One region of the Lysinibacillus sp. G01H genome, then DNA from elsewhere that is predicted to be linked to it. Evidence: riboswitches for the same ligand, from Rfam matches in the RefSeq annotation. Region 1 holds a riboswitch; each other region holds the start of a gene.

What was found. Region 1 has a riboswitch for S-adenosylmethionine ahead of metA (homoserine O-acetyltransferase MetA). Riboswitches for the same ligand answer to the same signal wherever they lie in the genome.
Region 2: it holds a riboswitch for S-adenosylmethionine, as region 1 does, so the genes downstream of both, PSR12_RS01865 (O-acetylhomoserine aminocarboxypropyltransferase/cysteine synthase family protein) here and metA (homoserine O-acetyltransferase MetA) in region 1, are expected to answer to the same signal.
Region 3: it holds a riboswitch for S-adenosylmethionine, as region 1 does, so the genes downstream of both, PSR12_RS02215 (MetQ/NlpA family ABC transporter substrate-binding protein) here and metA (homoserine O-acetyltransferase MetA) in region 1, are expected to answer to the same signal.
Region 4: it holds a riboswitch for S-adenosylmethionine, as region 1 does, so the genes downstream of both, metK (methionine adenosyltransferase) here and metA (homoserine O-acetyltransferase MetA) in region 1, are expected to answer to the same signal.

Annotation. Positions count from the first base shown of each region.
Region 1 is NZ_CP118397.1:2,410,346-2,418,093, reverse strand. It holds gene panF (sodium/pantothenate symporter) at 1-75, shown strand, start outside; gene PSR12_RS12245 (TSUP family transporter) at 116-886, opposite strand; gene PSR12_RS12240 (TrmB family transcriptional regulator) at 1,012-1,794, shown strand; gene PSR12_RS12235 (hypothetical protein) at 1,818-2,204, shown strand; gene PSR12_RS12230 (nucleotide excision repair endonuclease) at 2,255-2,626, opposite strand; SAM riboswitch class I at 2,830-2,941, shown strand; gene metA (homoserine O-acetyltransferase MetA) at 3,065-4,000, shown strand; gene PSR12_RS12220 (GerAB/ArcD/ProY family transporter) at 4,041-5,189, opposite strand; gene PSR12_RS12215 (hypothetical protein) at 5,221-5,454, opposite strand; gene PSR12_RS12210 (Ger(x)C family spore germination protein) at 5,460-6,659, opposite strand; gene PSR12_RS12205 (spore germination protein) at 6,685-7,748, opposite strand, start outside.
Region 2 is NZ_CP118397.1:375,432-383,179, forward strand. It holds gene PSR12_RS01850 (succinyl-CoA:acetate CoA-transferase ScpC) at 1-1,106, shown strand, start outside; gene PSR12_RS01855 (SLC13 family permease) at 1,181-2,662, opposite strand; gene PSR12_RS01860 (glycerol-3-phosphate acyltransferase) at 2,858-3,490, opposite strand; SAM riboswitch class I at 3,646-3,759, shown strand; gene PSR12_RS01865 (O-acetylhomoserine aminocarboxypropyltransferase/cysteine synthase family protein) at 3,876-5,177, shown strand; gene PSR12_RS01870 (hypothetical protein) at 5,509-5,892, shown strand; gene PSR12_RS01875 (homoserine dehydrogenase) at 6,355-7,341, shown strand; gene PSR12_RS01880 (MerR family transcriptional regulator) at 7,401-7,631, opposite strand.
Region 3 is NZ_CP118397.1:458,324-466,071, forward strand. It holds gene PSR12_RS02190 (CaiB/BaiF CoA transferase family protein) at 1-697, opposite strand, end outside; gene PSR12_RS02195 (alpha-hydroxy acid oxidase) at 694-1,854, opposite strand; gene PSR12_RS02200 (enoyl-CoA hydratase/isomerase family protein) at 1,869-2,648, opposite strand; gene PSR12_RS02205 (methionine ABC transporter permease) at 2,662-3,333, opposite strand; gene PSR12_RS02210 (methionine ABC transporter ATP-binding protein) at 3,326-4,351, opposite strand; gene PSR12_RS02215 (MetQ/NlpA family ABC transporter substrate-binding protein) at 4,459-5,289, opposite strand; SAM riboswitch class I at 5,378-5,483, opposite strand; gene PSR12_RS02220 (PPC domain-containing DNA-binding protein) at 5,606-6,112, shown strand; gene PSR12_RS02225 (pyridoxal phosphate-dependent aminotransferase) at 6,155-7,324, opposite strand; gene PSR12_RS02230 (carbon-nitrogen family hydrolase) at 7,421-7,748, shown strand, end outside.
Region 4 is NZ_CP118397.1:3,503,834-3,511,581, forward strand. It holds gene PSR12_RS17705 (alpha/beta hydrolase) at 1-624, opposite strand, end outside; gene PSR12_RS17710 (gamma carbonic anhydrase) at 759-1,271, shown strand; gene metK (methionine adenosyltransferase) at 1,452-2,648, opposite strand; SAM riboswitch class I at 2,907-3,025, opposite strand; gene pckA (phosphoenolpyruvate carboxykinase (ATP)) at 3,415-5,001, shown strand; gene PSR12_RS17725 (alpha/beta hydrolase family protein) at 5,067-5,843, opposite strand; gene PSR12_RS17730 (NUDIX domain-containing protein) at 5,827-6,294, opposite strand; gene PSR12_RS17735 (aminopeptidase) at 6,514-7,437, opposite strand; gene PSR12_RS17740 (IclR family transcriptional regulator) at 7,449-7,748, opposite strand, start outside.

The DNA.
Region 1 (7,748 bases):
GCATCCTTCTTTATTTTTGTGCTTGTCAGTTTGTCCACTAGTCATAAATTTAAAAATGAAAAGCTTATGATTTAACGCCAAAACGCCACAGATTTCAAATTCTGTGGCGTTTATTTTAATGCATCATAAAATCATAGGCATTTTTCGCAAGTAATGTCATTGTAACGACAATAAATAGTGTGCGGACAAAGCCACTTCCTTTCTTGATTGCCATGCGTGAGCCAAGCATAGCCCCACCAATTTGCGCAATGCCCATGACTAGACCATAAACATAATGAATTTGACCTAAGTAAGCAAACATACAAACACCAGCCACATTACTCGCCAAATTTAAAAACTTCGCATTACCAGCCGCCTTTAAAAAATCAAAGCCTACCAGTAAGAAGCTAAAGATTAAAAAGGACCCTGTCCCAGGACCAAGAAATCCATCATAAAAACCAATAGCAAATAATAGCAGCATAAATAGAAATAAATGCATTTTAGATAGATTTTTTACAGTAGCGACGGCACCCCAATCCTTTTTAAAGATCGTATATATCCCAACAGCCGCCAGCATAACAAGCATCAATGGCTTTAGTAATGCTGGATTGATTAGATGTACAGTCCATGCACCACATAATGATCCGATAAATGCTAGCGGAAAATATTTGAGGACAGAGCGAATGTCCAGCTGGCCAGAACGATAGAAAGAAATAGAGGAAGTGAGCGAGCCCATAGCTCCTGCTAGTTTATTTGTGGCAACAGCAGCGGCTGGATTAAGCCCTACAAATAGTAAGGCTGGTAGTGAAATTAAACCGCCCCCTCCCACTACTGAGTCAACAAAAGCCGCCAGAAATCCAAATGAAATTAATAGTATGAGAATATGTACATCGATTTCAAACAACATATGACACCTCTTTAGAATTAGTTACTACTGAAATAGTAACTAATTTTATTTACGCTGTAAACCCCATTTTTTCATTGGCAAATCTTCACAAAGGTAGCCTATAATAAAGATAATGGAGGGATTACATGGAGGAATTAATCACCCAGCTGAAAGAAATGGGTTTTACAGAATATGAAGCGAAGGCCTATACGGCACTTGTTCAGCAAAGTCATGTCAGTGCCTATCAGGTTAGTAAAAATTCTGGCATACCACGTGCAAGAGTGTATGATATTTTAAATATCCTTGTAGAAAAGGGCATCGTGTTAAAAGAAGAGACCGCAGAACAAACGACCTATTCGGCAATGCCTGTGTCTGTGTTCTTACAGCAAATGCAACAGCGCTGGGAGTCGAATTTTACGTCTATAAGCGGGAAGCTAGAGAAATTAGAGGAAAAAGTGCAGGAAGCTGAGCCTAAAGTGGTCATGCTGAAGGGCAGGGAATCTATTATCAATTATTGTCAGTCACTTCTAAAGAAGGCGAAGAAAAAAGTGATGCTGTCGATGTGGGAAGATATGTATGAGGTCTTACGTGAAGATTTGCAAGAGGTGGCGCTGCATGTTCCTGTTCATGGCATTACGTTATATGTAGGAGAGCATCTAGCCTCAATTGACCAGCATAGAGCCACACATTATACAAAAAAAGCGTCGACACCGCATTGGTTTATCTTATCGGTAGATGGTCAGGAAATGATTTATGGTCATTCTCCATCTACCCAAGAGACGGCCTTTATCACCAATGATTCCGTTCACATTTATTTGTTAGAGGATTATATATGGCATGATGTACTCATTAATCGGTTAGTAAAACGGGATGATCAGGAGTTAGAAGACTGGATTGCTAAGGAGCGGAAAGCTTTTTTCTTAGAATAGTCTTATAAGGGAAGGGGAGTAACTTGAAAAAATTCGTGTTGCTAGGTTTAATGAGCTTACTCATGCTAGGAGCCTGTAATGCTACACCACCAACCAATCCACCAACGATTCATGAGCTAACGGTTGTCCCAGATAATGTCCAAAAAAATATTGTTTCTAATGACAGAATACAACTATTACATGAAAATGATGCTCCATATTATCTTGTTTATTATTCAAAAGGGAATGTATTGGCAAGTATTACAGCTGAGGGAAATAGGCTTATCATCCAGTTAGAAGAAGGCAGCGAGCAAAGGAAAGAGGCTCAGCCCTATGTTTTTCAAATCACCGTCAAGAATCCTGAGCTTGATACCATTGATTTGCGAATAAACGGTCAGAGTACGCCCATTGATCGTATGACCATTATGTGATAAAAGAAACCGAAGTCTTTAGATGAGATTTCGGTTTCTTTATGAGATGTCTAATAAAAGACTTTGTCTACGTTATATTTAGAGCGGAAAGTATTAATCGCGTATGTTTCGTAAATTTCACGTTCCATTGGATCTTCTACTTCATAGACTTCAATTTTGAACACTTCATCACGATGGTTTTTCATCGGAGATACATTATCCTCGAAATGTTTTTTAATACGTTGACGAATTTTACGTGCTTTCCCAACAAATAATAGCTCATTCTTGTCATTATAGAATAAGAAAATGCCGCCTTTATCACGTGTGATTTTATGGAAGTCAATAAAACCGAAGTAAGGTGTGATTGGCACATCACCTGGTTTTAAATCTTGTTCACGTTGACGGATTACTAGATCTGGTTTTGGAAATTCAATTTTAATCAAACTATTCACGTTCCTCTCTCTTACTAAAAGTATATGGTAACATAATTACGGCATGTTTACCATAAATTTTAAATGCAGAAACACCACATATAGCAAGCTTAGTGTACATCAATTGAGCAAGGAACATGCACATGAATCACAAAATATTCTATGAATTATTGATATTCTAACTAGTTCGTGTTACAATTCAAGATAATTAAATAATCTTATCAAGAGAAGCTGAGGGATTTGGCCCGATGACGCTTCAGCAACCTCTAACAATTGTTAGAAAGGTGCTAATTCCAGCAAAGGATTTTTTCCTTTGAGAGATAAGAGTGGACGTGAAAAAAATCCTTCTCATTCTATCTCGTATGGAATGAGGAGGATTTTTTAATTTCGTTGCATCCTATGCAAGCAAGGTTTGCTAAAAGAGAGTGATTATAGAGAGGGGAAAGCAAGATGCCAATTAATATTCCGAAAAATTTACCAGCTGGAGAACATTTACGTGAGGAAAAAATCTTCGTCATGGAAGAAGATCGTGCGAAAACACAGCAAATCCGTCCATTAAATATATTAATATTAAATTTAATGCCTGAAAAAGAAAAAACAGAGCTCCAATTATTACGTTTATTGGGGAATACACCATTACAGGTGAATATTACCTTTTTGAATACAGCCACACACGAGTCTAAAAATGTGAGTAAATCCCATTTGCAGCTTTTTTACACAACGTTCAATCAGATTCGACACCGCCGCTATGATGGTATGATTATAACTGGTGCGCCAGTAGAAAAAATGGCTTTTGAAGAGGTCAACTATTGGCAGGAAATTTCAGAAATTATGGATTGGTCTAAAAAGAATGTGACATCTGTGCTACATATATGTTGGGGGGCACAGGCTGCATTGTATCATCATTATGGCATTGGGAAGGTCGAGCTTTCTGCTAAATGCTCAGGTGTCTATTCCCATGTGATTACAGATTTAACTGTAGATTTGGTACGTGGCTTTAGTGATTTATTTACTGCGCCCCACTCACGCTATACATCTGTTTCGATTGACGAGGTTCGCAATCATCCAGATCTACGATTATTATCCTATTCAGAGGATGCAGGGGTATTTATTGTACAATCAAAAGATAATAAAAATATTATGATTACGGGGCATCTAGAGTATGATGCGACAACGCTAGCCGATGAATACAGTCGCGATGTGGCGAAGGGCATAGATATCGCTGTTCCTGTAAACTACTTCCCGAATGACGATCCGACACAAGTGCCGATGAATACATGGCGTGCCCATACGCATCTATTATTCTCTAACTGGTTGAACTACTATGTTTACCAAGAAACACCATATGAATGGGATTTTGTAGATGAAATCGAATATCATATTTAATTAATAAAAAGTCTAATTTCTTTTCTAGCTTTAAAAGAAATTAGACTTTTTGATTGTCATTTTCTGTTTCCTGCTGAGGTGTTTCGTTTTTTTGAGCTTTGGATTTACGATTTCGAATAACTACCACAATCAGCAATAGTATGGGTAATAAAATGGTGAAAATAAAGGAAAAGATTGGCCAAATTTCATTATTATAATTAGTAGAATGCACAATATCTGGATGAACAATTTGAGAAAGTCCAATAACAATTATCCCCATCGGTATAATGAGTGGGCGATGATCCTTGATCTTTAAAATTTGTGCGAGGCCAACAACGGTCGTATAGAAATACATAAATGTACGAATATAAATAGACGAAATCCACATAAATGCCATAATGATCTCTATACGCTGTAAAAAATTTCCTATAGATATTCTTTGTGCTAAGGCATAGCTAGGAAAAGTCCTTGATGCTGTGTTTTCAGGACCTAATACAAGAATCGATAGGACAATCAACGTAACTAAGACGATTCCACCAAAGATTGCCCCAATATATAGCCCTTTCTGTGCAGACGGCTGTACATTGACACCAGTAGGATAGAGCATCATTAATACAAGTAATGGAAAGGAAAAGATACTCATAAAGCGTGCAATACTATAAAACATAGATGTTTTGGTTGCTTCTAGTAGAGGCTGAATATTCTCAAATGTAATTTGAGGGGTAATACTAAGGACGAAAAAAATAAAAATAAAGATAAACAATGGGAAGAGGATTTCTGCCGAACGGGCAAAGGTCTCAATTCCTAAATAAGCGGCATACATAATAATGATACTGAACAGTAGGGCAAATGCTAATGTCGGTGTCTCTGGCATTACTTCCGTTTTCATGAAAATACCTATAAAATAGAGTAATTCTCCAGCCGAAAGAAAGGTCATAATCAGGAAACAAATTGCTGTGATTTTCCCAAAAAAACGCCCAAGAATTTTTTCATTAGCCTCGATAAAGTTTAGAGATGGTGTTTGATTGGCCAGTGTTAAAAATAATTTTAGTACCAGTAAACTAAGGAGAACACCAATGCTTGCTGCTATCCAAGCATCTTGCTTAGCGGCACCAGTAATACTCGAAGGGATAATTAAAATCGCTGTACCGATAGAATAGAGGAAGGTAACGATTGTAAACTGTCTTGAACTAATTATCTCTTTTTCCATCAAGCTACCCTCCGTTTCTCAGTCCATCTTTCTATTTTGTGAATGACACAATGTAATCCCTAATTGGTGTGAAGATAAAGGTAATCAAATCTAATGGGCTAGGAATATGGATTTTCAGGGCAATCCCCATATTTAAAGCCGTTCCAATAAGAAGCAAAAAGGAGAATACAATCATGGCTTTTCTATCCTGTTGCTTTTTTAGCTTTGGAATAAAAATAAGCGCAATGATTATCGCGATGATCAAGATAGCTACGGCTAGTACCATTGCATTTATTCCTCCTTTGGCTTGTTTAATAATGAATTTTGCATCGTACCTGAACCTTGGGTAGTTACCTTTACATGAACTACCACTGCTAAATCTGGAAAAATGGAAGTCCAATCATCCTTGATTTTTTTCCACTGCTTAGGATCTGCCCGATGTAGGGCATCCCCAAATCCAAAAACATCTACTTCATATTGCTGTTGAATTTTCTCTACTGTTTTTTCTATGCGTTCATCAATTCCCTGGGCTGTTTTTTTGTTAACGTAATCAATCGATTTATTTTTGGTAAGATCGATATCACATTCGACCTCTCCAACATTCTGCTCTACATTAATATGAACATCGATTTTCGGTTTCCCGTTTTTAAATGACCCTTTCACCTTTGTAGTGGATTGGGTAATTTCAGTAGACAAGGTCCCTTTATTAGGACAGGCAATGATTTCTATCGTACTTTGAATTTTGTCATTAAGAAAACTAACACTTTTGCTTTCACTTTCAGTCAGTAGCCCTATATATTTATCTCCTTTAAAGACTGCTAAACCTGTATAACCTAATAGCACAGGTGCTTTAACACGTTGCACATTTGTTTGATCTACCCCTAATTTCTTATCGCCATGAATTTCAATAGCAGAAATTAATGCCCCTTTCTGCTTATTGCTTAACGTATTGACTAATTCATCAATATTAACAGCTATTGTGGAGCCCCAAGCCTTTTCAGAGACATCCAGGGAATTTAACATTTTATTAGCAGGAACTTTTTCGATGGGTGTTAGTACATTTAATACTTCCTTCGCTGTTGCTTCGTGAGACATAATGACGTCGAAATCCTTACGAAATTCATGGTCCCTTACAATTAAATCAAGTGCATCACTCATGCCTTCTTTAGCAAGATCTTCCCCTAAAACAACCACTTGAAGGTGGGCAAAATAGGGCTTTCGAGCAGCGATGGTCGTCATTTTTCGAATCGCCTCAAAGATGGTTTCGCCTCTCGAATGATAGCTAACGACAGGTGAGCGTTGAGTGGAAGCTTGTCGCACTGAGACTTCACTAGGATCGACAATTTGAACTGTAATTTCATATTCCTCATCTATTTTGTCAATGCCTAGTGCTACGACAATGGCTAATTCATTTAATTCTCGCTTACTCCAGCAACCACTTAACAGTAAAGTGAGGATACATAGTAAGCAAATCCAGTTTAATTTTGCCATATTCTATTCCTCATTTATCCTGAAGTTATTTCCTGCCTTTTACATTGATATAGTTATGTCCTCTAACAATATTTTTTTGATTGACTAAACGAGGTCGTGTAAGTAATTTTCTACGCGGGAACAGCACAAATGCATCCTTCTGATCCTGTAGTACCAAGGGTGCGAATGGACTTAAATAAGGTACACCAAATGAACGAATGCTACATAGATGAAGAATAATTAGCATAATGCCAAACATTACACCGAATAAACCAAACATAGCAGCTAAAATCATTAATGGGAAACGTAGTACCCGAATCGTATTCGATAAGCCATAGGCAGGGAATAGGAAGCTGCAAATCGCTGTTAGGGCTACGATGATTACCATTACAGCGGAAACGACCCCTGCATCAACTGCTGCCTGACCAATAACTAAAGTACCTACAATGGATACCGCAGGACCGATTGTTCGAGGCATACGAAGTCCAGCTTCCCTTAAGACCTCAAAGGCAACCTCCATAATAAGCGCTTCTACCACTGCAGGAAAGGGTACGCCCTCCCTTTGTGAAGCGATGCTAATTAACATGGGTGTTGGTAGCATTTCTTGGTGGAAGGTAGTAATCGCTACATACAAGGATGGTGCTACTAATGCTAGACTGATACCAAAGAAACGCAATATACGTACAAGTGAGCTAATCATCCAATGCTGATAATAATCTTCTGCTGATTGTAAAAAGGATGTAAATAGCGCTGGTACGACTAAGACAAAAGGTGTGCCATCAACTAGAATCGCCACTTTGCCATCTAATAATTCACCTGCGATGACATCAGGACGTTCGGAGTTATAGACGGTTGGAAACATAGAGTTTTTTGAGTCTTGAATAAAATCCTCAATATAGCCACTTTCCAAAATGCCATCAATATTGATACGATCTAATCGAGCCAATACCTCTGCGACGATTTTGTCACTGGCGATGCCATTTATATACATCACCGCTACATCTGTTTGTGTCACATCTCCAATTACACGGGACTTAATCCAGAGATTCGGACTTTTTATTTTGCGACGAATGAGCGCTGTATTCGTACGCAAGGTTTCCGTAAAGGATT
Region 2 (7,748 bases), 2.0 Mb from region 1:
AAGAAGGCTTATTAATTCCTACAACTTCAGTTGGTAACTCTCCCATTTTTGTGCAAGAAGCAGACCAAGTCATCATTGAATTAAACGTAGCACAGCTTGATGCATTAGAAGGTATACATGATATTTACGTACCTGCACAACAAGGAAAACGTGATCCAATTCCTTTACAGAATGTTTCAGATCGTCTTGGTATAATTGGAATTCCACTAGATTTAGATAAAGTAAAAGGCATCGTCATTTCGGATATATTAGATGCGCCATCAACGATTGTCCCAGCGGATGAAGAGACAGATGTTATGGCTAATCACTTATTAAATTTCCTACGTGAAGAGATTAAAGTAGGTCGCTTAACAACAAGTTTACGACCAATTCAATCTGGGGTAGGCTCAGTAGCAAATGCTGTATTGCTAGGCTTTAAAGATTCTGAGTTTGAGAACTTAGAAGTTTATTCAGAAGTTCTCCAGGATGCAGTATTTGAATTAATTGATGCAGGGAAAGTAAAATTTGCATCTGCAACTTCTATTACCCTTTCTGAGCAAGTAGGAAACCGTGTTTATGGGAATTTTGAAAAATATGCTGATAAATTAGTGCTGCGCCCTCAAGAGATTTCAAATCAGCCTGAAATTATTCGTCGACTCGGATTAATTTCAGTGAATACAGCATTGGAATTAGATATTTATGGCAATGTTAATTCCACACACGTTTCTGGTACAAAGATGATGAATGGTATCGGAGGGTCTGGTGACTTTGCTCGAAATGCACGTTTAGGAATTTTTGTGACAAAGTCTTATGCTAAGGGTGGAGATATTTCGAGTATTGTTCCAATGGTCTCGCATGTGGATCATACAGAGCATGATGTTGATGTCATTGTAACTGAACAGGGCGTAGCAGATTTACGAGGACTTGCCCCAAAAGAACGAGTGGGACTTATCATTGATAATTGTGCACATCCTGATTATAGGGAGCAGCTGTGGCAGTACTTTAATGATGCCAATGAGGCAACGGGTGGACATCATACACCACATGATCTAGAAAAAGCACTATCATGGCACGTTAATTATGCGAAAAACGGTACGATGAAGGACCCTGCTTTTACAAAACAATAGTATTATCTGAAAAGCCTTGAAGGACAGTTTAGTCTGTTTCTTCAAGGCTTTTACGTTTTAATTTAATGAAAGTCTTATAATAATCCAATCCATTTCCAATAAGTTGCAGAGAACAAAAGTACGAGAAGGAAACCGATAATGGTTAATGGAATCCCAGATTTCAAGAAATCCTTTGTTGTAAAGGAACCTGTACCATAGGCAAGCATGTTTTGTGGTGCACTAATTGGTAATAGGAAGCCAAAGCTTATGACGAATTGTTGCACAATAACAAAACCAACTTGATCAACATTAGCCGTTAATGTGGAGGCTAAAACGATAAACACAGGTATAAGTGCTGAGGCTAAGCTAGTTGCGCTTGCAAAGCCTAAATGAATCAAAATGTTAAATAAAGTTACGAGTGCGATGGTTGCTAGTAAAGGCATAGTATTTAGCCCGAGTGAACCAAAAACTTTATCTGATAACCATGCAGCACCTTGCGTATTTAGTAAAATGGTTCCTAACATAATGCCTACCGCAAAGACGATAATTGTTCCCCATGGAATATGAGGCTCAACTTCCTTCCACGAATACACACCGATTTTAGGCATTAATAGAATAGCGATAGCAATAATTGTGACTGTTGTCGTATCAAATGGATGTAGCTTTCCTTCAGTTGCCCAGAAAAATAGTAAAACTACGGATGTAATGATTAAACGAATTTCAGGAGCCTTTAATGGGCCAAGCTCTGCAAGCTGTTTTTTGATGACCTCTTTACCACCTTCGATATTGCTAGTCTCAGGTTTAATTAAAGCAATCATAATGAAAAATAAAAAGATAGACATAATAATTGAGAAGGGGGCGGCATAAAGTAGCCAAGCACCCCATGAAATATCCACATTAAATTGCTCTTGGATAAAGTTTAAAGCCACCATATTTTGAGCTGCTGCAGTCTTAATACCGATATTCCAAATGGAAACTGCTTGTACCGAAGTAATAACTAATAAGGCAGCAAGCCGACTATCACGTGGTAAACCAAAAGCTGCCACCATTCCAAGCAATATCGGTACTACTGCGCCAGCACGTGCTGTAGCAGAAGGTACAAAAAATGCGAGGACGATAGAGACTAAAATAGCGCCAAATACGATAGCTTTTGTTTTCGTTCCTACCAATGAAAGAATCCAAAGAGCAAGTCGTTTATGTAGATTAGTAATTTGCATTGCTGCCGCTAGAAAAAGAGCTGCTGCTACTAAAGCAACGGCAGAATTACTAAAGCCGCTTAAAGATAATTTTAATGCGCTAGCTGTTCCTAGCTCTGTAGTTGGATCCTCCATTGACGGAGCGAGTCCTAGTAAAACAGTTACTAGCGCAATGATCATGGCCGAGCTCACAGGATATGAAACGGCCTCTGTAACCCAAAGGATGACTGCAAAAGCTAAAATGGCTAAAGCTCGTTGCCCAGCTATAGGTAAATCACCATTATTAGGTAAAAAGGTAATAATGATTAGTAACGCGAATGCCAAGCCAATCCACAGTGGCTTTAAATTAAATTTTGTAGCTGCTTGCTTTGGGGAAGACATATTTTCTCATCCTTTCTACGATAAAAATGACGATCATTATCCATAACATCGGCCTGTATAATGTTTTATTAAGATAAGAATATGTCGATTTTATTGTAGAAAAAAATCTATGTGAAAATTGTGTTTTTTACAGCAATATGAGTAGATAAAGAGAAAATACATGGTCACAAATAATACAAAAATATCCAAAAAATATTATTTCTTTTTCTTAAAGGCAGAAGTTACTTTAGGCTCTGTGCCAATGACTAATCGTTTAATATTTTCAAGGTGCAGGATAATGGCTATGCCAAAAAGAAGAAGAGCTATAATGGTTGGGCCAATGCCAGGAATCCATAAATAAGTTGCTGTACAAAACACGAGATAAAATTCTAGAACACCAACAATTAAATAATTTGTTGCAAAGGATAAAATAACAAATAAAATAAGTGCAAATAAACCAATCTTCCAATCAACAGCAAGTAAAATACCAATGATGGAGGCAGTTCCTTTCCCCCCGTTGAAGCCCATGTAGAATGGGAAATTATGACCTAAAATAACCCCAGCAGCCATTATATAAGTAAGCAGCCAAATTTGTTCTTCTGTTAAATGAATGGCGTCAGCTAGATAAAAATGCGCACCTATAATAGCCACAACACCTTTGCCTATATCGATGAGGGCAACTAAAACGCCATATTTCCAACCAAGGGAAAGAGTAGCATTAGAGGCACCAGCATTACCGTGCCCAGCCTTTTTTAAATCAACCCCCGATAAAAATTGAGCCACTTTAGAGCCGTGAATACAGCCTATTAAATAGCCAATCATAAGAAAAATGATCACGGCCTTTACCATAAAAATACTCCTCTCAAAATTTTTTCTAAAATAGTGTATGCGTTCATATTACGTATAAGAGCAGACAGAAGTTTCGGAAAAAATAAAATTTACATGTTGACAGAAAAAAACTCTATGTTTATACTGTGTAACAACGATGGAAATTGAATCTCATACTCTTATCAAGAGCGGCGGAGGGATAGGCCCTATGATGCCCGGCAACCAGTAAGCAATGAGCTTACTAAGGTGCTAATTCCTACAGATTCTTACTTGGATCTGGCAGATAAGGGGAGGAAAACTTGCAACCGCAACCCTCTTCTTAGCTGAAGAGGGTTTTTGTTTTCTACAGAAAAATCCTCCTCATCTCCGGTACCATCGTAAAAAAATAACCATTTGGAGGTACACAATGACAAATTTTAAACCAGAAACATTGCTGTTGCATGGTGGTCAAGAGCCAGACCCAGTGACGGGTTCTCGCACAGTTCCAGTCTATCGCTCAACTGCTTTCGTATTTAAAGACACTGCTCATGCGCAACGTCTTTTTGCCTTAGAGGAAGCAGGGAACATTTACACAAGAATTACTAATCCAACAGTTGATGTGTTTGAAAAACGTGTGGCTTTATTGGAAGGTGGAACAGCAGCAGTAGCACTTTCATCTGGTGCAGCAGCTATCGCATTTTCCATTTTAAATCTAGCTGGAGCTGGTGATGAGATAGTAGCAGCTAGTTCTTTATATGGTGGTACGTATAATTTATTTGCTAACACATTACCAAACTACGGTATTAAAACAATTTTTGTAGATGAAACAAATCCAGAGAATTTCAATGCGGCGATTACTGATAAAACAAAAGCTGTCTTTGCAGAGGTTTATGGTAATCCAAGCTTAAAGGTTTTAGATATTGAAGCAGTAGCTAAAATTGCACATGATAATGGTCTACCATTAATTATTGACAGCACGTTTGCTTCTCCTTACGGTTCTACACCTATTGAATACGGTGCAGATGTTGTGGTTCATTCAGCAACTAAATGGATAGGAGGTCATGGTACAACTTTAGGGGGCGTTGTTGTAGACGCTGGTAAGTTTGATTGGACTAGCGGTCGATTCCCTGGTTTTACTGAACCAGATGCCTCTTACCATGGGTTACGTTATGGAATTGATACTGCTTCTGCTGCCTTTGCTACAAAGCTACGTGTACAATTATTACGTGATTTTGGTCCAACACTAAGTGCTGATGCTGCCTTTAATTTATTGCAAGGGTTAGAAACGCTTCATCTGCGTATCCCTAAACACAATGAAAATGCGTTGGCAGTGGCTAAGTATTTACAAAACCACCCATCTGTGGAGTATGTAAATTATAACGGCCTAGAAGATTTTCCGACACATGGGTTAGCAAAAAAATATTTAAGAAATGGCTTCGGTTCAGTGCTTACATTTGGCATCAAGGGTGGACGAGAAGCTGGGAGAAAGCTTATTGATAGCGTGAGATTATTTTCACATGTAGCAAATGTAGGTGATGCAAAGTCATTAATTATTCATCCAGCTTCCACTACACATCAGCAACTATCAGCAGAAGAATTAGTTCAAGCTGGTGTAACCGAGTCGCTCATTCGCTTATCCATCGGTTTAGAGGCAGTAGAGGATATTATTGCTGATTTAGATCAAGCCATTACACAGGCAACAACAACTGAACAAACAGTAGAAGCTTAAAGTTTAAAGCAAATGGTAGAATGTTGTGGCGTTTACGTATTTTCTCATTCGATTAGCCTCATTTGGTAATGCGTTAAACGTTGCTACATCAACCTATTATTGCACCCGTTAATTATCAGAACCTTATAAAAAAATACCAAGTAATTTTATATGTATTGTTGATTTTATTAAATCCATGGTATATACTAGGAAATAAGTTAACAGTACGAAAATTCTTTAGAAAAAAGGTTAATGTTTTCATAAGTGCTCCCCCACTTTTGAATATATAGAAGGGTAGTTGCCTAGCCAGTGACTACTCTTCCCAAAAACTGATGATAAAGGAGTGTTTAAAATGGGTAACATCTATAGTGCGCAAAACATTGTATCCTATCTAATATATGAGCTAAATGAAGGGCATGTATTTGTCAACAATAAATCCATTCAACACCTTCTTACATCAGTTGAAAGAAAATGGCAGGAAGTATTTGGTCATACAGCATTTCAAGAACGTGTTTTTACTGAAGAAGACTTTGCTGTTAAGGAAGTATTTGAGGCATATGAACAGTATGGTGTGAGCCATATCTCACTTCCTGCGACAGAGTTTTACTTGAAGTATGGTACATTTCAATTAGTGGAACGTACATATGCAATACCAAATTTTACAGAAGAAGAGATTAGTCTTGTTCAACAAGCTTTAGCACAATACCGTTATCAATTGCTTTCAAAAGCAAGTTAAGACCCCTCATATTTTTAAGCTCATTCTCTGCTGCTACAGGGAATGAGTTTTTTCTTTAAAGGGATTGTTATGAGTGTCTGAGCATACATATATATAATAGAAGAAAGACATTCATATATTGAAATGTAAATAGTCAATATTTGTTCAAATCTTATAGATTGATTAATAAAACGTATAATAAAGGGAATGAAACCGATTTCTTTTGCACATCTAGAGAAAACAAATGTCCTTCCTAGAAAGATTTTTCTTGTGCAAAGTGTGTATTTGCGTTACAATTTTCTTTAAGTTAAATTTTGAATTATTTGAATTTGTATGTGTCCTAACACATATAGAAATAGCGAAACTCATACAAAGAGAGTTGTTAGCTAAAGACTGCGGTGGGTGTCACATTGTCATGACACAACCCCATGGAGAGTTAGCTTTAATGAAACTGCGGAATGTAAGTTGGAGGGAATAATAGGAATGGCAACTATAAAGGCAGCGATTTTAGGATTTGGAACGGTAGGTCAGGGGATTTACCATATTTTAAATGAAAAACGAGAAGAGCTAAAAAATAAATTAGGTATTGAATTAGAGGTAGCGAAGATTTTAGTGACAGATGCTAGTCGTGAACGTGTACCAGGCACAGCACATTTAATGACAACAAGTATGGATGAAGTCTTAGCAGAGCCAGGTATGCAGGTAGTGTTTGAAGCAATTGTGAACGAAGAACCTGCATACAGTTATTTAAAGCGAGCGGTGGAACATAAGTGTCATGTTATTACTGCCAATAAAGTGATGTTTGCCAAACGAGGTTTGGAGTTGCAGGATCTTGCAAAAGCTAATGGTGTTTTTGTAGGCTATGAGGCTACTACTGCTGGTGGCGTACCTGTTATAAAAACAATGAAAAATATTTTACTTGTAAATGATGTAAGTCGTATACAAGGTGTCTTAAATGGCACATGTAATTATATTTTAACAAAAATGCGTGCACAGGGCTGGTCGTTCGAAACAGCTTTAAAAGAGGCACAAGGCTTAGGTTATGCCGAAGCAGATCCATATAATGATATATCTGGGCAGGATGCATTTAAAAAATTAATGATATTAAGTGCTTTAGCTTTTGGTGAGCAGCCTGACTGGTCTGATGTAGAGGTAATTGGGATCGATAGTATCTCTGCTGAACAAGTTCATGAAGCATGTGAAAAGGGTCTACGTTACCGCCATGTAGCTGAAGTGGAAAAACTAGCTGACGGTAAGATTGTTGCAAAAGTAGGTCCTCAACTAGTTGATAAAGAGCATCCACTTTATCCAGTCGACGATGTGTTCAATGCGGTGGCATTAGAGACTAACTATATTGGTACATTAACATTAATCGGTCCTGGAGCAGGGATGTATCCAACAGCGAGTGTGATGGTAGAAGATTATGCTGAAATCATTGGGAAAAGAGCAGGATTTGTTGTGACAATCTAATAAAAGCTTTAAAAAAGGCCCGCCATTCAACAATGTTCAATTGTATGAATGGTGGGCTTTTAGTCTTCATCTTTGACGTCTATGTCCTCTGGAATAGGAGTAGCTCGCCAAATTTCAATTTCCTCTTTTATACGTTCCAATTGTTTAAAATAAGTGCTGAATTGTCCGCTATTGATTAAAATTTGTTGGCCATCGTAAACAGAACGGATGCGTCCTTCATAAATTAGACGCATAACTTGATCCTCAGGCATACCAAGATCAATAGCTGTCTCTTCAATTGATTTGTACATACGATTCGCTCCTTTTACTGTTTTTATTATAACGTCCATTCATGAGAAAACATACTATTGGAATTAAAAGAAAAGTAAAAATGATAATTGTTTGATTTTGGATAAATATGTATGATT
Region 3 (7,748 bases), 2.0 Mb from region 1:
GCGCTGACACACGATGGGCGGTTCCAGTTCGCTCAGGTAACTCACCCTTTCCGAAGTAAGCAGCGGCCTCCCAAACAGTCCACGCAAGACCTGACTCCACTAAGGACACATCAATATATTGACCTTCGCCACTACGAAGCTTATAAATATAGGCCATTAAAATGGATTGTAAGGCTGTTTGTGCAGCAGCAATATCATTCACCGCAAAGCCAACTTTTACAGGTCGGCCATCTGCTTCACCTGTCATATGCATTAAGCCACTCAGACCCTGAGCCATAATATCATAGCCACCCTTTTGACTATATGGACCTGTTTGACCATAACCAGAAATAGAGCAGTAAATTAGGCCTGGATTGATGGCTTTTAATGTATCATAATCGATACCAAGCTTTTTCGTGACACCTGGTCGATAATTTTCCACAAGTACATCAACAGATTGAATCAATTCTTTAAATAAAGCCAGTCCCTCAGTAGTTTTTAAATTGATGCAGACACCTTTTTTATTACGATTAACCATCATATACATATGACTTTCTTCATTAACGAATGGACCCATTGTACGGGTATCGTCTCCATTTGGGTATTTTTCAATTTTGATAACTTCTGCACCCATATCTGCTAATACCATGGTGCAATAGGGACCAGCTAAGACTTGTGATAAATCGACAACCTTTAATCCTTGTAATGCTTGTTTCATTTACCCTCAGTCCCATCCTGTTTGACTAATGTGATGTTGCGTAATCCTTTGACAGAGGTGGCACCGGCTAATGCGATAGAAACCTTTAATTCATCATAAAGATTGGTCATCACCTTTTCGACGCCTTGTTGTCCTTCAAGGGCTAGTCCATAGACGAAAGGACGTCCTATTGCAACAGCATCCGCTCCTAAAGAAAGTGCTTTTAAGGCATCCATGCCACGATATACACCACTATCTAATATAATAGGAATTTGTCCATTCACAATTTTCGCAATAGCGGGAAGGGCATCAAGTGAACCAATCACGCCATCTAATTGACGGCCACCATGGTTTGATACAATAATGCCATTAATACCATTGTCGATAGCTAGCTTTGCATCTTCAGGATGTAAAATTCCCTTCAATAATATAGGAAGGTTTGTACGTTTTTTTAACTCTCGAACATGCTCCCAATTAAGTGTTGGGTGGAAGATATTTTGCAAGACACCTTGTACATAGGACTCGAATGAATCATCAGGTAAAGAGGCTGTAAAAACGGGATCATTCATATAATTTCCTCTTGCATAGCCTAGCTTCAATGGTGAAAACTGATTGCGTACATCTTCTTCACGCCAGCCAAGCATTACAGTGTCGACAGTTAAAACGATCGCTTCAAATCCAGCTTCCTCCGCACGTGCAGCCATACTAAAAGCAATTTCTTCATTAGTAGACCAATATAATTGAAACCATTTTGTTGCAGAAGGCGCAGCTTGAGCAACTTCTTCAAGAGCAAAAGTGGAAACAGTGCTTTGTATATAAGGGATATTTAAAAACTGGGCAGCACGTGCAACGGCAAGCTCACCTTCATCGTGAACCATTCCGTTCATGCCCACAGGAGCAAAAAGCAAAGGAGTTGGATATGTTTTACCAAACAAATGAACGGATGTATCAACGTTTGACACATCATTTAAAAAACGGGGAACAATGGAATACTTCTCAAAAGCTGCTCGATTATTGCGCAGTGTTTGTTCACCGCCAGCACCTGAACGGATATAGCCATAAGGTCCAGCTTCGATTTTTTCCGCTACGGCCTTTTCTAAATCTGCAAAGCAAATGGGGAAGGGGGCTTGTGCAGTTATATTTTTTAAGAGTAGATCGCCATCAGTTATGTTTGTCATCGTTACTACCTCACTTATTTATTGAAAATAGGCTTTCTTTTATTTAAAAAGGCTTGAATACCTTCGTTATAATCGTCTGAACTAAATGAATCCAAAACTAACTGTGCCAACGCATCGTTTTCTTCATTTTCACCATCAACAATTGCCTGGATAACTTTTTTGATGCCAGTGTTTGCAATGGATGATTTACTTAATAAATGTTCAGCGAATTGCAATGTCGCCTCATCAATATCCTCCGGTTCGTGGAGGGCCGTGATTAAACCAATATTTTTTCCTTCTTCAGCTGTAAAAATAGTAGCTGTGTACAAAATTTCCTTTGCCTTAGCGACACCAACAATATTGATGAGACGTTTTGTGCTTTCTAAATTATAGACAATACCTATGTTTGCAGCGGTGATGCCTAGCTTACTCTTAGGTGTTGCTATTCTAAAATCACAAGCGTTTGCTAACTCTAATCCACCACCAATTGCTAAGCCCTGAATCATAGCAATTGTCGGGTGTGGAAATTTATAGAGAGCATCGATCGCCTTTAGAGCCAATTCATTATAGGCTTTGGCATTGTCTGTAGCATAACGAACATCTAAAAACTCGGTAATATCTGCACCGGAAGAAAAGGCTACTTCATTGACACCGCGAACAATTAAAAGTTTGATGGAAGAATCTACACTGAGCAGCTCTAGTTGGTCTACTATGGCTTGAAACATTGCCCTTGATAAAGAATTCCGTTTTTCCGGGCGATTTAATACTAACGTTGCAATATAGCCATTTTTCTCTACATAAATTTCGTTTGTCATCTTCATTCTCCTATTAGTCTTTTTTCAACTTCGCGGCGAAGCGGTTACCGATGGATTGAATGCTCTGCACAAGGATGATTAAGATAAAGACAGTTGCATACATCACATCAACCTCATAGCGTAAATGACCATAACGATAGGCAAGGTCACCTAAACCGCCAGCACCAACCATTCCTGCCATTGCTGTTGCACCAATTAATCCTATTGTGGCAATCGTTAAGCCTAATATAATAGATGGTCGAGCTTCACGTAATAGGACATGCCAAATGATATGGCGACGTTTAATACCCATGGCTGTGTAGGCTTCTACTACTCCTGAATCCACTTCTAAAAGCGCAGATTCCATCAGTCGTGCAATATAAGGAGCTGTGTAAACAACTAGCGGAACGATTACACCTTTAACACCAATTGTTGTACCTACAATTAACTTGGTAAAAGGTAAGATGAAGAATAATAAAATGATAAATGGAACAGAGCGAACAATATTGATAAATAGATTAAAAAACTGATAGAAAAATTTATTTTCAAAGGATTGTCCTGGTCGTGTTAAAACAATTAATAGCCCTAATGGAATACCAATCAGAATGGAGAATAACAATGAAATTCCGACCATTTGAAATGTTTCGATAATTGCTTTGCCAATAACATCTGACCAATCTGTAAAGAAACTTTGGATACTACTCATTGAACGCACCTCCTAATTCTTCCACTGCCACGCCATTTTCTGAAAAATAAGTTAACGCCTTTTGGACAATCTGCGTTTCGCCATGTAAATGCACCACAATATTGCCGACAATACCGTTTTTTAATTCAATAATATTTGCTGTTAAAATATTTGGTTGCACATCGTATACCTTAGTGACTTCTGCTAATAATGGCTTACCAGTACTTTCACCAAGGAATGTTAAACGGATTACACTTCCTGAAACATTTAATTGCTCAATAAGAGAGGGGGATAAATTACGTTGTGAAATTGTATTTAAAAACTTTCGCGTTGTAGGGTGCTTCGGTTTCGCAAAAAGTTCAATCGCTGTGCCAAATTCCACAACTTTCCCTGATTCTAGAACAGAAACCTCATCACAAATTTTTTGAATTACATTCATTTCATGTGTGATGAGCAGAATCGTAATGCCTAATTCACGATTAATTTTTAACAACAATTCAAGAATGGCTTCCGTTGTCTCAGGATCAAGTGCACTTGTTGCTTCGTCGCTAAGTAAAATCTCTGGTTCCTGTGCTAGGGCACGTGCAATAGCCACACGCTGTTTTTGACCACCTGAAAGTTGATTTGGGTAACTATCAAGTTTATCTGTTAAACCGACAATTTCAGCATACTTAGCTACTCGGTTTTTTACTTCCGCCTCTTTATAGCCTAGAAGCTTTAAGGGAACTGCAATATTATTGTAAACTGTTGCTGTTTTTAATAGATTAAAGTGCTGGAAGATCATCCCGATTTTTTGGCGTGTTTGACGTAATTCTTGAAGAGAAAGGGTCGTAATATCTACATTGTCTATCACTACTTTTCCTGCTGTAGGACGTTCGAGTAGATTAACGCAACGAATGAGTGTACTTTTACCAGCACCACTATAGCCGATTACACCATGAATTTGTCCCTTTTTTACATGAAGATTAATGCCATCCACAGCTTTTATGATGCCTTTTTTAGACTTGAATTCTTTTGAGATATTTTGTAATTGAATCATGCGACTGTTTGCTCCTTTCTCCACCTTCTAAAAAGCAAGAATCTGCTCGTTTTCCTATAGAGGAATTTCGACAGATTCTTCGGCTTTATAGAAGCTTCCTGAATGTATTACCAACTAGGGATTACTGAACCTTTGAATTCTTCTTCGATGAATTGACGTACTTCATCAGATTGGTAAGCCTCAACGAACTTTTTAATTGTTGGATCATTTTCATTTTCAGCACGTACAACAATATAGTTCACGTATGGAGAATCAGTAGATTCCAATAAAATAGAGTCATCTTTAGGGTTAATACCAGCTTCTAATGCAAAGTTTGTATTAATAGCTGCTACGTCTACTTCACTAAGTTGTTTAGGAATTTGAGCTGCCTCTAATTCAATGAATTTTAAATTCTTTTTGTTTTCTTCTACATCACGAATCGAGGCTGTTAAGTCTGCGCCATCTTTTAACTGAATATAGCCAGCTTCCTGTAAAACAAAGAGGGCACGCGCTCCATTCGTTGGGTCATTTGGTAAGCCAAACGTTGCACCGTCAGGAATGTCATCAAAGGATTTATATTTTTCAGAGTAGATACCCATTGGATTTAAAATCGTTTTGCCCACTGGTACTAAATCTGTATCATGATCTTTATTAAATGTATCCAGGAAAGGCTCGTGTTGATAGCTGTTCGCATCAAGATCACCTTCAGCTAAGGATGTATTAGGTAAAACATAGTCAGAAAATGATTTTAGCTCTACTTCTAGCCCGTTTTCTTTTGCTACTTTAGCGGCTACTTCTGCAATTTGTTCGTGTGGACCAGAAGTGACGCCTACAACGATTTTCTTTTCATCAATTCCTTCAGCTTGGCTTTTACTATCTTCTTTAGAGCCACAGCCTGCTAAAGCTGCTACTAATGTTAGACTTGCTAAACCTACTAAAAATTTATTTTTCTTTTTCATGAAAATACCTCCAAGATTGTTTTTATCGGTTTTTTGAAAATAAAAAAACTCTCTTACAAATTAAGAGAGGCTCATGAAAAGATGTCCTCTCTTATCTATCAAACGAAGTTCGTTTGCAGGATTTAGCACCTTCCTTTAAAAAAGGAGGTTGCCGAGCTTCATAGGGCCAGTCCCTCAGCTACTCTTGATAAGAGATTTATAATATTTTTTTGTAATTCCGATAGAACTAATATAATTTATAGGGTATAGTAAGTCAATAAATAATTTTTAAATTTTTTATATAATTATAATATTTCGACGCAAAAGAGGGATAACAATGTCTGTTAGAGTTAATTATGGTATAGGTTCATTTGGTAAGGTTATTAGTGCTCGTTTTCTAACGGGAACAGATATCATTGAAGGGATTGAAGCGCTTTGCGAAGAGAATAATATAGAGTCAGCCACAATTGTAAGCTGTATTGGCAGCTTTCAAAAAAGTAGCTTTGTTTATTTAGTGCCAGATGAAACAGCTCAAATTCAAGTTCGTTTTAGTGATGTGATGGAAAAAGAGGGACCATTAGAATTTATTCAAGGTTCAGGTGTGGTGTGTAAACGAGATGGTGGATATGAGACACATTTCCATGGCTCTATGAGCGATCAATGGGGTGTTGTATCGGGTGGGCATTTAATAAAAGGGGGAAACCCTGTTATTACTGCTGACATCGTGTTGGCAGAGGTACAAGGTATTCAACATATTCGAAAATGGGATGATGAAACAGGTCATGCTCAATTTTATCCATTAGAAAATGATTTAGGGCAACCAAGGAAAATTGAAAAATATTAATGATCCTGTAGCTAGGGATAGCTACAGGATACGCCCTCATCATTATCTATTAAACAATTGTAATTGCTCGATTCTATGGATTGCTTCACGTAAGCGCTCCTCACTAACTAGCAACCCTACGCGTACATAGCCTTCACCATATTGACCGAAGCCATTACCTGCTGCTACAGCGATATCAGCTTTTTCGAGCAAAAGATCAGCAAACTGTTCACTTGTATAGCCTAGTGGTACAGGAAGCCATGCGAAGAAGGAGCCTTTTGGAGCCGTAACATGCCAGCCAATTCGTCGAGCTTCTTCAATGAGTACATTGCGGCGACGCTCATAAGTAGCTCGTAGTTCATCCGAACATTGTTGGGAAGCTGTCAGTGCTACTGCTGCGGCTTGTTGAATGGCAGGGAATTGACTACAAAACAGATGATCCTGAATAAGATTAATAGCAGCGATAATCTCGGCATTCCCTACAGCGAAGCCTATACGCCAGCCAGCCATATTATAGGTTTTCGATAATGTATACATTTCAACTCCTACTTCTTTTGCACCCTTTGCTTGAAGGAAGCTAACTGGTTTATTACCGTCAAATCCTATTGCCCCATAAGCAAAATCATGTGATACGATAATATTGTGTTCCTTCGCAAAGCGAACAGTCTCTTCAAAAAACGCAAGTGATGCTGTACCTCCTGTAGGGTTGTTCGGGTAATTTAAGTAAAGAAGCTTTGCCTTTTCTTTCACTTCATCAGGTAATGCATCATAATCAGGTAAGAAATCGTTTTCGGCAAAAAGTGGCATCACTTCAAAATTGACATCTCCTAGTACGACACCTGATAGGTAATCTGGATAGCCAGGGTCTGGTAAGAGCATCGTGTCACCAGGGTTTAACACTGCTAAAGGTAGCTCAACTAGACCAATTTTTGTTCCACCGAGAATCGCTACCTCTGTATCTGGATTTAGTTCTACCTGATATTCACGTTGATAAAAGTCGGCAGCAGCTTGGCGTAATTCAGCGAGACCTCTAAATGGTGAATATTTGTGGTTTTGAGGATTTTCAGCCGCTTCCTGTAATGCTTGAATGATGTGAGTAGGCGTTGGCTGATCGGGATTTCCTTGCCCAAGGTTAATGACATCACGCCCTTCTTCTAGAGCCAAGTTTACTTTTTGTACAAGTGCTGCAAAAAATTGAGTGGGTAGTTGCTGTAGTTTTTTAGAGAATTCCATGCATGATCACCTTTTTCAGAATATAATAATTATTATTGAAGAATATGAAGCAAATAGTATTACTTTTTCTGTTAATTGTCTAGAGGAGGAATGGATATGAAAATCGGATGTATTCAATTAAATGTTGGCTTTGGCAAAGTTGAAGAAAATTTTGTGCTTGCTGAGGATAAGATTCGTGAAGCTGCAAAACAAGGGGCAGAAATTATTGTGTTACCTGAAATGTGGAATACAGGCTATGCTTTGGAAAAACTGTCTGAGCTAGCAGATATCAATGGTGAGCGGACAAAGGCCTTTTTGGCTAAACTTGCTAAGGAACTTGATGTACATATTGTAGGGGGCTCTGTTTCAACAAAGAAAGGCGACAAATTTTATAATACAATGTATACCTTTAATCGTAATGGAGAACTTGTTGGGGAATATAGCA
Region 4 (7,748 bases), 1.1 Mb from region 1:
TTTATCCTTCTCAGCTGTCATAATGAGCATAGGCATATTTGGCATTTCACCTTTAGGCAGCATCACTAAATTTTTCATCATCTGCTGAAGCTCTCGATACCATTTCACAGAAACAACAGACATGAGCGGTACCTCATCTTTCATTTCTTCTCTGCCTTCAACACTACGCGTTAATTTCTCTAATGTAATGTCATGTGTCAATTTAACATTCGCTGTTAACGCACTTAGACTTGTTAAAGCATTTGTTAATTTACCTGGTAATAGCTTTAGTTGCAACCAAGGTGATGTTAAAATAATGCCCGCACATTCATATTGTCTCTTTTGCATTGTATGGAGGATTAATGTTGCACCTAGTCCATGTCCTATTACAAAGGTTGGTAAATTATATGAAAAAGCATTCTCAATCAGGTTTCTTGTATACTTATTGTACAATTTGAAGTCTTCATCATGGACTCGAGCAAACCTTGCATTACCCCCATGATTCGGTAAATCCCCCATGACTATGTGGAAGCCTTCTAATCTTAATTTCTCTATCAGCCATGCATACCAACGGTGATTTTCATAAGCACCATGAAGAATAGCAATCACAGCTTTTGCTTGTCCATCAGCTTCCCATTTCCACATTTACATAGTCCTCCTAAAAAATAATTACACTTTGATTATATCGAAATAAATAGCACATTTTAATTTTATATTTCCATAATGTTGCGTATTTGATACGATAATACTACATTATAGAAAGAAAAGAGGCGATTTTCATGATTTATCCATTTAAAGATAAAACGCCAAAGATCGATCCATCTGTTTTCATTGCTGATTATGCAACTGTTACGGGCGACGTAACAATTGGCGCCGAAACAACCATTTGGTTTAATACGGTTATTCGTGGTGATGTTTCCCCAACGATTATCGGTAAACGTGTCAGTATTCAAGATCTTTGCTGTTTACACCAAAGCCCAAAATATCCGCTCATTATTGAAGATGAGGTAACAGTTGGACACCAAGTCACTTTACATAGTTGTACAATTCGCAAAAATGCCTTAATTGGTATGGGATCCATTATTTTAGACGGAGCTGAGATTGGAGAAGGTGCATTTATTGGAGCAGGAAGCCTAGTACCTCCTGGTAAAGTCATTCCTCCAAATAGTCTAGCTTTAGGTCGTCCAGCAAAAGTTGTCCGAGAATTAAATGCTGAGGATAAAGAGGATATGGAACGCATCGTACGAGAATACGCAGAAAAAGGTCAATATTATAAATCACTTCAAAAATAAATAATCTACACAAAAAAATTAATACCAACGAAAAAATCCCTCGCGTTTTCGTGTACCGAATATGTTCACGAATCCTAGCGAGGTATTTTTTATAAAAAAACAAAAGGAGCAATATTGCTCCTTTGCTTATTAATACATTAGAATAATTTTCTAATGACTTCATTACTTTAGTTCAATAGTTTATAAACATGCTTTTTCTCGTAACGCGTCTGCTTTATCAATTTGCTCCCATGGTACATTTAAATCTGTACGACCAAAATGTCCATATGCAGCAGTTTGTTTATAAATGGGACGACGAAGATCAAGCATTTTAATGATACCTGCTGGGCGTAAATCGAATAGCTCGCGTACCCATTCAACGATCTCGCTTTCTTTCACTCTACCTGTGCCAAATGTATCGACAGCAATGGAAACAGGCTGCGCAACGCCAATCGCATAAGCGAGTTGCACTTCAGCACGCTCTGCTAAGCCAGCTGCTACGATATTTTTCGCTACATAACGTGCTGCATATGCCGCTGAACGGTCTACCTTGGTTGCATCCTTACCTGAGAAGGCACCACCACCGTGACGTGCATAACCACCGTATGTATCAACAATGATTTTACGTCCTGTTAATCCAGCATCACCTTTTGGTCCACCAATTACAAAACGGCCAGTTGGATTGATAAAGTATTTCGTATTAGCATCTAATAATTCACTTGGTACAACTGGTGCAATAACAAATTCTTTTAAATCTGCTTGAATTTGTTCAAGTGTTGCTTCTTCATCATGCTGTGTTGAAATAACAATTGTATCCACGCGAACCGGTACATTATTGTCATCATATTCTATCGTTACTTGCGTTTTACCATCAGGACGTAAATAGGCAAGTTCACCTGATTTACGTACTTCTGTTAAACGGCGTGCTAATTTGTGTGCCAAGCTAATTGGTAATGGCATTAGCTCTGGTGTTTCATTACATGCATAGCCAAACATTAAGCCTTGGTCACCAGCACCAATTGCTTCAATATCTGCATCTGTCATAGAGCCTTCACGTGCCTCTAATGCCTGATCAACACCTTGAGCAATATCAGGTGATTGTTCACCAATTGCCACAAGCACCGCTAAGTTCTCAGCATCAAAGCCATATTTACCTCGTGTATAGCCAATTTCAGCTACAGTGTCACGAACAATACCTTTAATATCTACATAAGTAGAAGTTGTAATTTCTCCTGCTACTAATACTAATCCTGTTGTTACAGTTGTTTCACACGCTACACGTGCATTTGGATCTTCTGCTAAAATAGCATCTAAAATGGCATCCGAGATTTGGTCACAAATCTTATCTGGATGTCCTTCTGTTACACTCTCTGATGTAAACAGTCGACGGTTTGTCATTTGGTTTTCCTCCTAAATACTCTTACAATAAGTAGTTGTGTATGAATACGGTACTCATTACCCATGTCAAGTCCGCTCCTAAGGATTGAACTCTCAAGCCGTTACTGCTGCTTTTAACACGAGGATTTCGAAAGATCCGTCATTATAATAAGGAAAGAACTACATATACTTACCTTTACATTGATTTTTAACAATAAAAAAATCCTTTTCTCACGTTACTTTACATGAGGAAAGGAATAATGACTGCGTAACCTTTCACTCTTATCGTTCAAGGGATGTTCCCTTGCATCAGGTTGGCACCAACGCATGTCGTGAAATAGTTCATGCAGGTTGCCGGGTTTCACAGGGCCTGACCCTCCACCAGCTCGGGATAAGAGTATCCGTTCAATCTCATGTTACTGAAAAGGTCGAACGTTGTCAAATATTTTCTTATGTATTACTGTATAGAAAGGAAAGAACTTATTACACAAAAACTTTTCATACTTGGATGATGATGTAAATAGAAGCAAATTAATCCCTACAACATACCTAGCTACTTGTGGTAACATATGTGTGGCTCAATCTTCATGCCTAATTACAGTAGGATTGATGGTATTCTCCTCGAAAAACATTATTTTTTGTCAGTTTATTGAAAAGTGGTAAAAACTCTAAAATAATTTCTTAATTAGTATAGATTATTTAAGCAATTGTGTTATACTATTTTTGAAATTAAGAAAAAATCCCTCTAAATCAAGGGAATACTATAAAAAAGGATGGTATTTAATCGATGAATTCAGTAGAAATTGCAAACGAACTGAAGGAATTATTAAACGGCGGTAACATTAATGTTCAACTTTCAGTACCACAATTAGCAGAAAAAGCTACATCTCGTGGTGAAGCAATGTTAACAGTAGATGGCGCAGTTCGTGCAGAAACTGGCAAATACACTGGTCGTTCACCTAAAGATAAATATACGGTAGAAGAAGAAAGCACAAAAGATCAAATTGACTGGGGTAAAGTAAACCAACCAATTTCTTCTGAAGTGTTCGATAACCTATATGTAAAAGTAATAAAATATTTAAAAGAACGTGACGAGTTATTCGTATTCAAAGGCTTTGCAGGTGCTGACAAAGATTCACAATTAAGCATTCAAGTTATTAATGAATACGCATGGCACAATCTTTTTGCTCATCAATTATTTATCCGTCCAACAGCAGATGAATTAGCTTCTCATGTTGCTGACTTCACTGTCATCTCAGCTCCTAACTTTAAAGCAGATCCTGCGGTTGATGGTACTGCTTCTGAAACATTCATCATCGTATCACTTGAAAAGAAAATTATTTTAATTGGTGGTACAGAATATGCTGGTGAAATGAAAAAATCTATCTTTGGTATCATGAACTACTTATTACCACAACAAGGTATTCTTTCAATGCACTGCTCAGCAAACGTTGGTGAAGCTGGCGATGTGGCGTTATTCTTCGGTCTATCTGGTACTGGTAAAACGACGTTATCAGCTGATCCTGATCGTAAGCTAATCGGTGACGATGAACACGGTTGGTCTGATAATGGTGTGTTCAACATTGAGGGTGGTTGCTATGCAAAAACAATCAACCTTTCTGCTGAAAAAGAACCAGAAATCTACAATGCAATCCGCTTCGGCTCTGTATTAGAAAACGTAGCTGTTGATCCAGAAACTCGTATTTGTGACTATGACGATGGTTCACTAACAGAAAATACACGTGTAGCTTATCCAATCCAATATATCGAAAATATCGTTGATCCTTCTGTTGCAGGTCATCCAAAAACAATCATCTTCCTAACAGCTGATGCATTTGGCGTGTTACCTCCAATCAGTAAATTAACAAAAGAACAAGCAATGTATCACTTCCTAAGCGGGTTCACTTCTAAACTTGCTGGAACTGAACGTGGTGTGACTGAGCCAGAACCAGTATTCTCTACTTGCTTCGGTTCTCCTTTCCTTCCGCTTCCCGCAACAGTATACGCAGAAATGTTAGGTCAAAAAATTGACGAGCACGGTGCACAGGTATACTTAGTAAACACTGGTTGGACTGGTGGCGAATATGGCACAGGTAGCCGTATGAAACTTTCATACACACGTACAATGGTCCGTGCAGCAATCGATGGTAAATTAGCAGATGTTGAAACAACACAAGATGCTGTGTTTGGTTTACACATTCCAACAGCAGTTGAAGGAGTACCTTCAGAAGTGTTAAATCCTCGTGAAGCTTGGGCAGATAAAGCTGCATACGATGCAAAAGCTGCTGAGCTTGCAGGCTTATTCAACGAAAACTTCAAGAAATTCTCAAACGTTTCTGAAGCCATCACTACACTTGGTGGCCCATTAAAGTAACGTCTATATAAAAGACAAAGGGAACAAATTATTCGTTCCCTTTGTCTTTTTGTTTTCTCTACGCTTTATTGTTGTTTCATCCACTTGCAAAGAGCACGGACAGTTTCACGATTTTTTGCTGGTGGATATTGATGTGCATAGTGAAGATCATACCAAGTTTCGAATGATTTATTTGCTTCTTCTAAAAAAAATGCCAATTGTCTGGCATGTTCAATATCCACATTTTCATCACGATAGCCATGAATGATAAGAACGGGAGCTGTTATTCGCTCTATCTCAAAAAGAGGTGTTCTTGCATCATACGCTTCTGGTACACGATTAGGTGTTCCTCCAATAACGCGCTTCATCATCCTGCGCATATCTGTACGTTCCCAATAGGTGGCCGTTGCATCAGAAACACCTGCCCATGTTACAACAGAAGTAATATCCCTTCTTAAAATGGCTGTCCACAGAGCCATAATACCACCTCGTGAAAAACCAAAAACATGGATATTGTCATTGCAGAATTGTTTGAGTACATCTACGGCATAGACCGCATCGTAACGGTCTGCCCCTGCAAACTCGTCACGACCCTCTCCCCCACGATTCCCACGATAATATGGGGCAAATACGATAAAGCCCTGCGCCGCAAATTGTGCAATACGAGAGGGTCTGACCATCCCAATGCTTTGCATGCCGCCTCTTAAATATAAAAAGCCATCATATGTACCTTCTGCCTTTGGCTCTGCTAATAGTCCTTTTATACGTAAGCCCTGTGAAAGATAGGTTATTTCCGTTAAACGTATAGCTGGATTTGGTGAAGGATAGGGGCGTTTTTCGATAATATCACCATTGTATGTCACGATGTTTCAGCTCCTCCAGCATTTTCTTCATCCCCTCATCCTTCATGTGAAAACTCAAGTTAGGATGCTGAACAAATTCTTCATCGGTTAACCAAAGCATGCCTGACGTTTCTAAATCAAATTCTATATCCTCTTGCGCTAAAAATTGTGCAGTGAAAACAGTTTTACAAAAAACGATTTCATCATACACTGCATACTCTGCAAACCATTGAAGATTTTTCACATGAACACCCGTCTCTTCAAAAACTTCTCGAATCGCCGCCTCCTCTAATGTTTCGCCTTCTTCTAATTTCCCCCCTGGCACTTCTACACCACGTCGTTTATGGACAGTACATAACCATTTATTTTCATACTTTAAAAGGACAAGGACGTGTTTAGGTTTTACTTTAAATTCGCCTCTTGTAAAACTCAAATCTACTTGTAGGCCATGTAAATCTGTAAATGTTAACATCTCTTCACCCTCACGTTCTTTCTTGTTGCAAAACAAAAGTTACTTTCTTCATCATTACTTCTATTTTATGGACAGAATTTAATCATCATTCCAATTCCTATTCCTATTCCTATTCCTATCTCTATTAACTATATTGTAAACCTACAATGACAAGCAACCCTAAGCTACAGTCTTATAAAGCATGAAAAAAGCGTGCTTCATAGGAAGACACGCTTTTCTTTAAATTACTTGCTGACCGTCAAAATAGACGATAGGACTTTTCACAACACAATCAATATGAACATCTGACGCATTGGCTCCACCAAATGGCGCATTACTGCCAAAAGCGATATGGATGGTCCCATACACTTTCTCATCCTCTAATACATTGCCACATAGGATAGCACTTTTATTGGCTCCAATGCCAAACTCAGCAATAACTCTACCATTGCCTTCACCAAGTAATGCCAGTAGTCGTGGACCATCAGGACCGATTGCTTCTTCTAAGCGACCATTCTTTATTTTTAATAATAATGGCTCTTTTAAGACACCAATATTAGCAATAGAACCATCTACTAAAATCTCTCCATTCGCTGATGTTTCTATTGGTGCAATATAGGATTCTCCTGAAGGAATATTCCCATACTCACCAGGTTGACGAATCACCCCTGTGGAACGAATGCCGAAACGACCTTCTACACTGAACGTCAGCTCATGGCCATCCTTGATAATACGAATATCTTTTGCCGTATCAAGTAAAAGGACATATTTTTCTACTGTAGCTTCGATCTCCTGTGCATCTGCATGAAGGGCACCTTGCTCCAGCATCTCCAATGTTACCCCTGGCATTGTTGCTACACGTCCACCCTTTTCACAGGCATGTTTACGAGCCAATGTATGTGTTAGGGAGTGGGAGGTAATACACAGTGTAACATCGGCATTTGCCATAAGCTCAGAAACTGCATGGATTGGCTCCTGCCCTGATTTCTCTAACAGGGGCATCACCATGAACATTGTATTTGCAGTAATTGACAGTCCAGCTTCATAAAAATTTTTCGCGATGTCTTGTTTGTGGCTATCCGTCAAAATTAATAGTGACTCTGAAGATTGAACATTTAAATTGCCTTTTAAAACATTTAGTGCAATGTCATGTAAATGATGCATAATAGGACTCCTTAATTAAAATTCAAATGATATCTACGAATAATTCCTTCTATTTCATTTCTAGCTTCCGTTAAAGGTCCCAAAAACTCAGGAACACGTTGCTCTGTAAAACGATAAATTGGTCCAGAAACGGTAATAGACGCTACGACCTGTTCCTCACTATTAAATATAGGCATAGCTAGCGCCAATACATCGACCGAATACTCACTGTTACTAAGTGCATAGCCACATGTTCTAATTTTTTCTAGCTCTGCCCTTATTTCTGTGGCATCTGTCATTGTATTATTTGTATAAGCTGTTAATGGTTCATC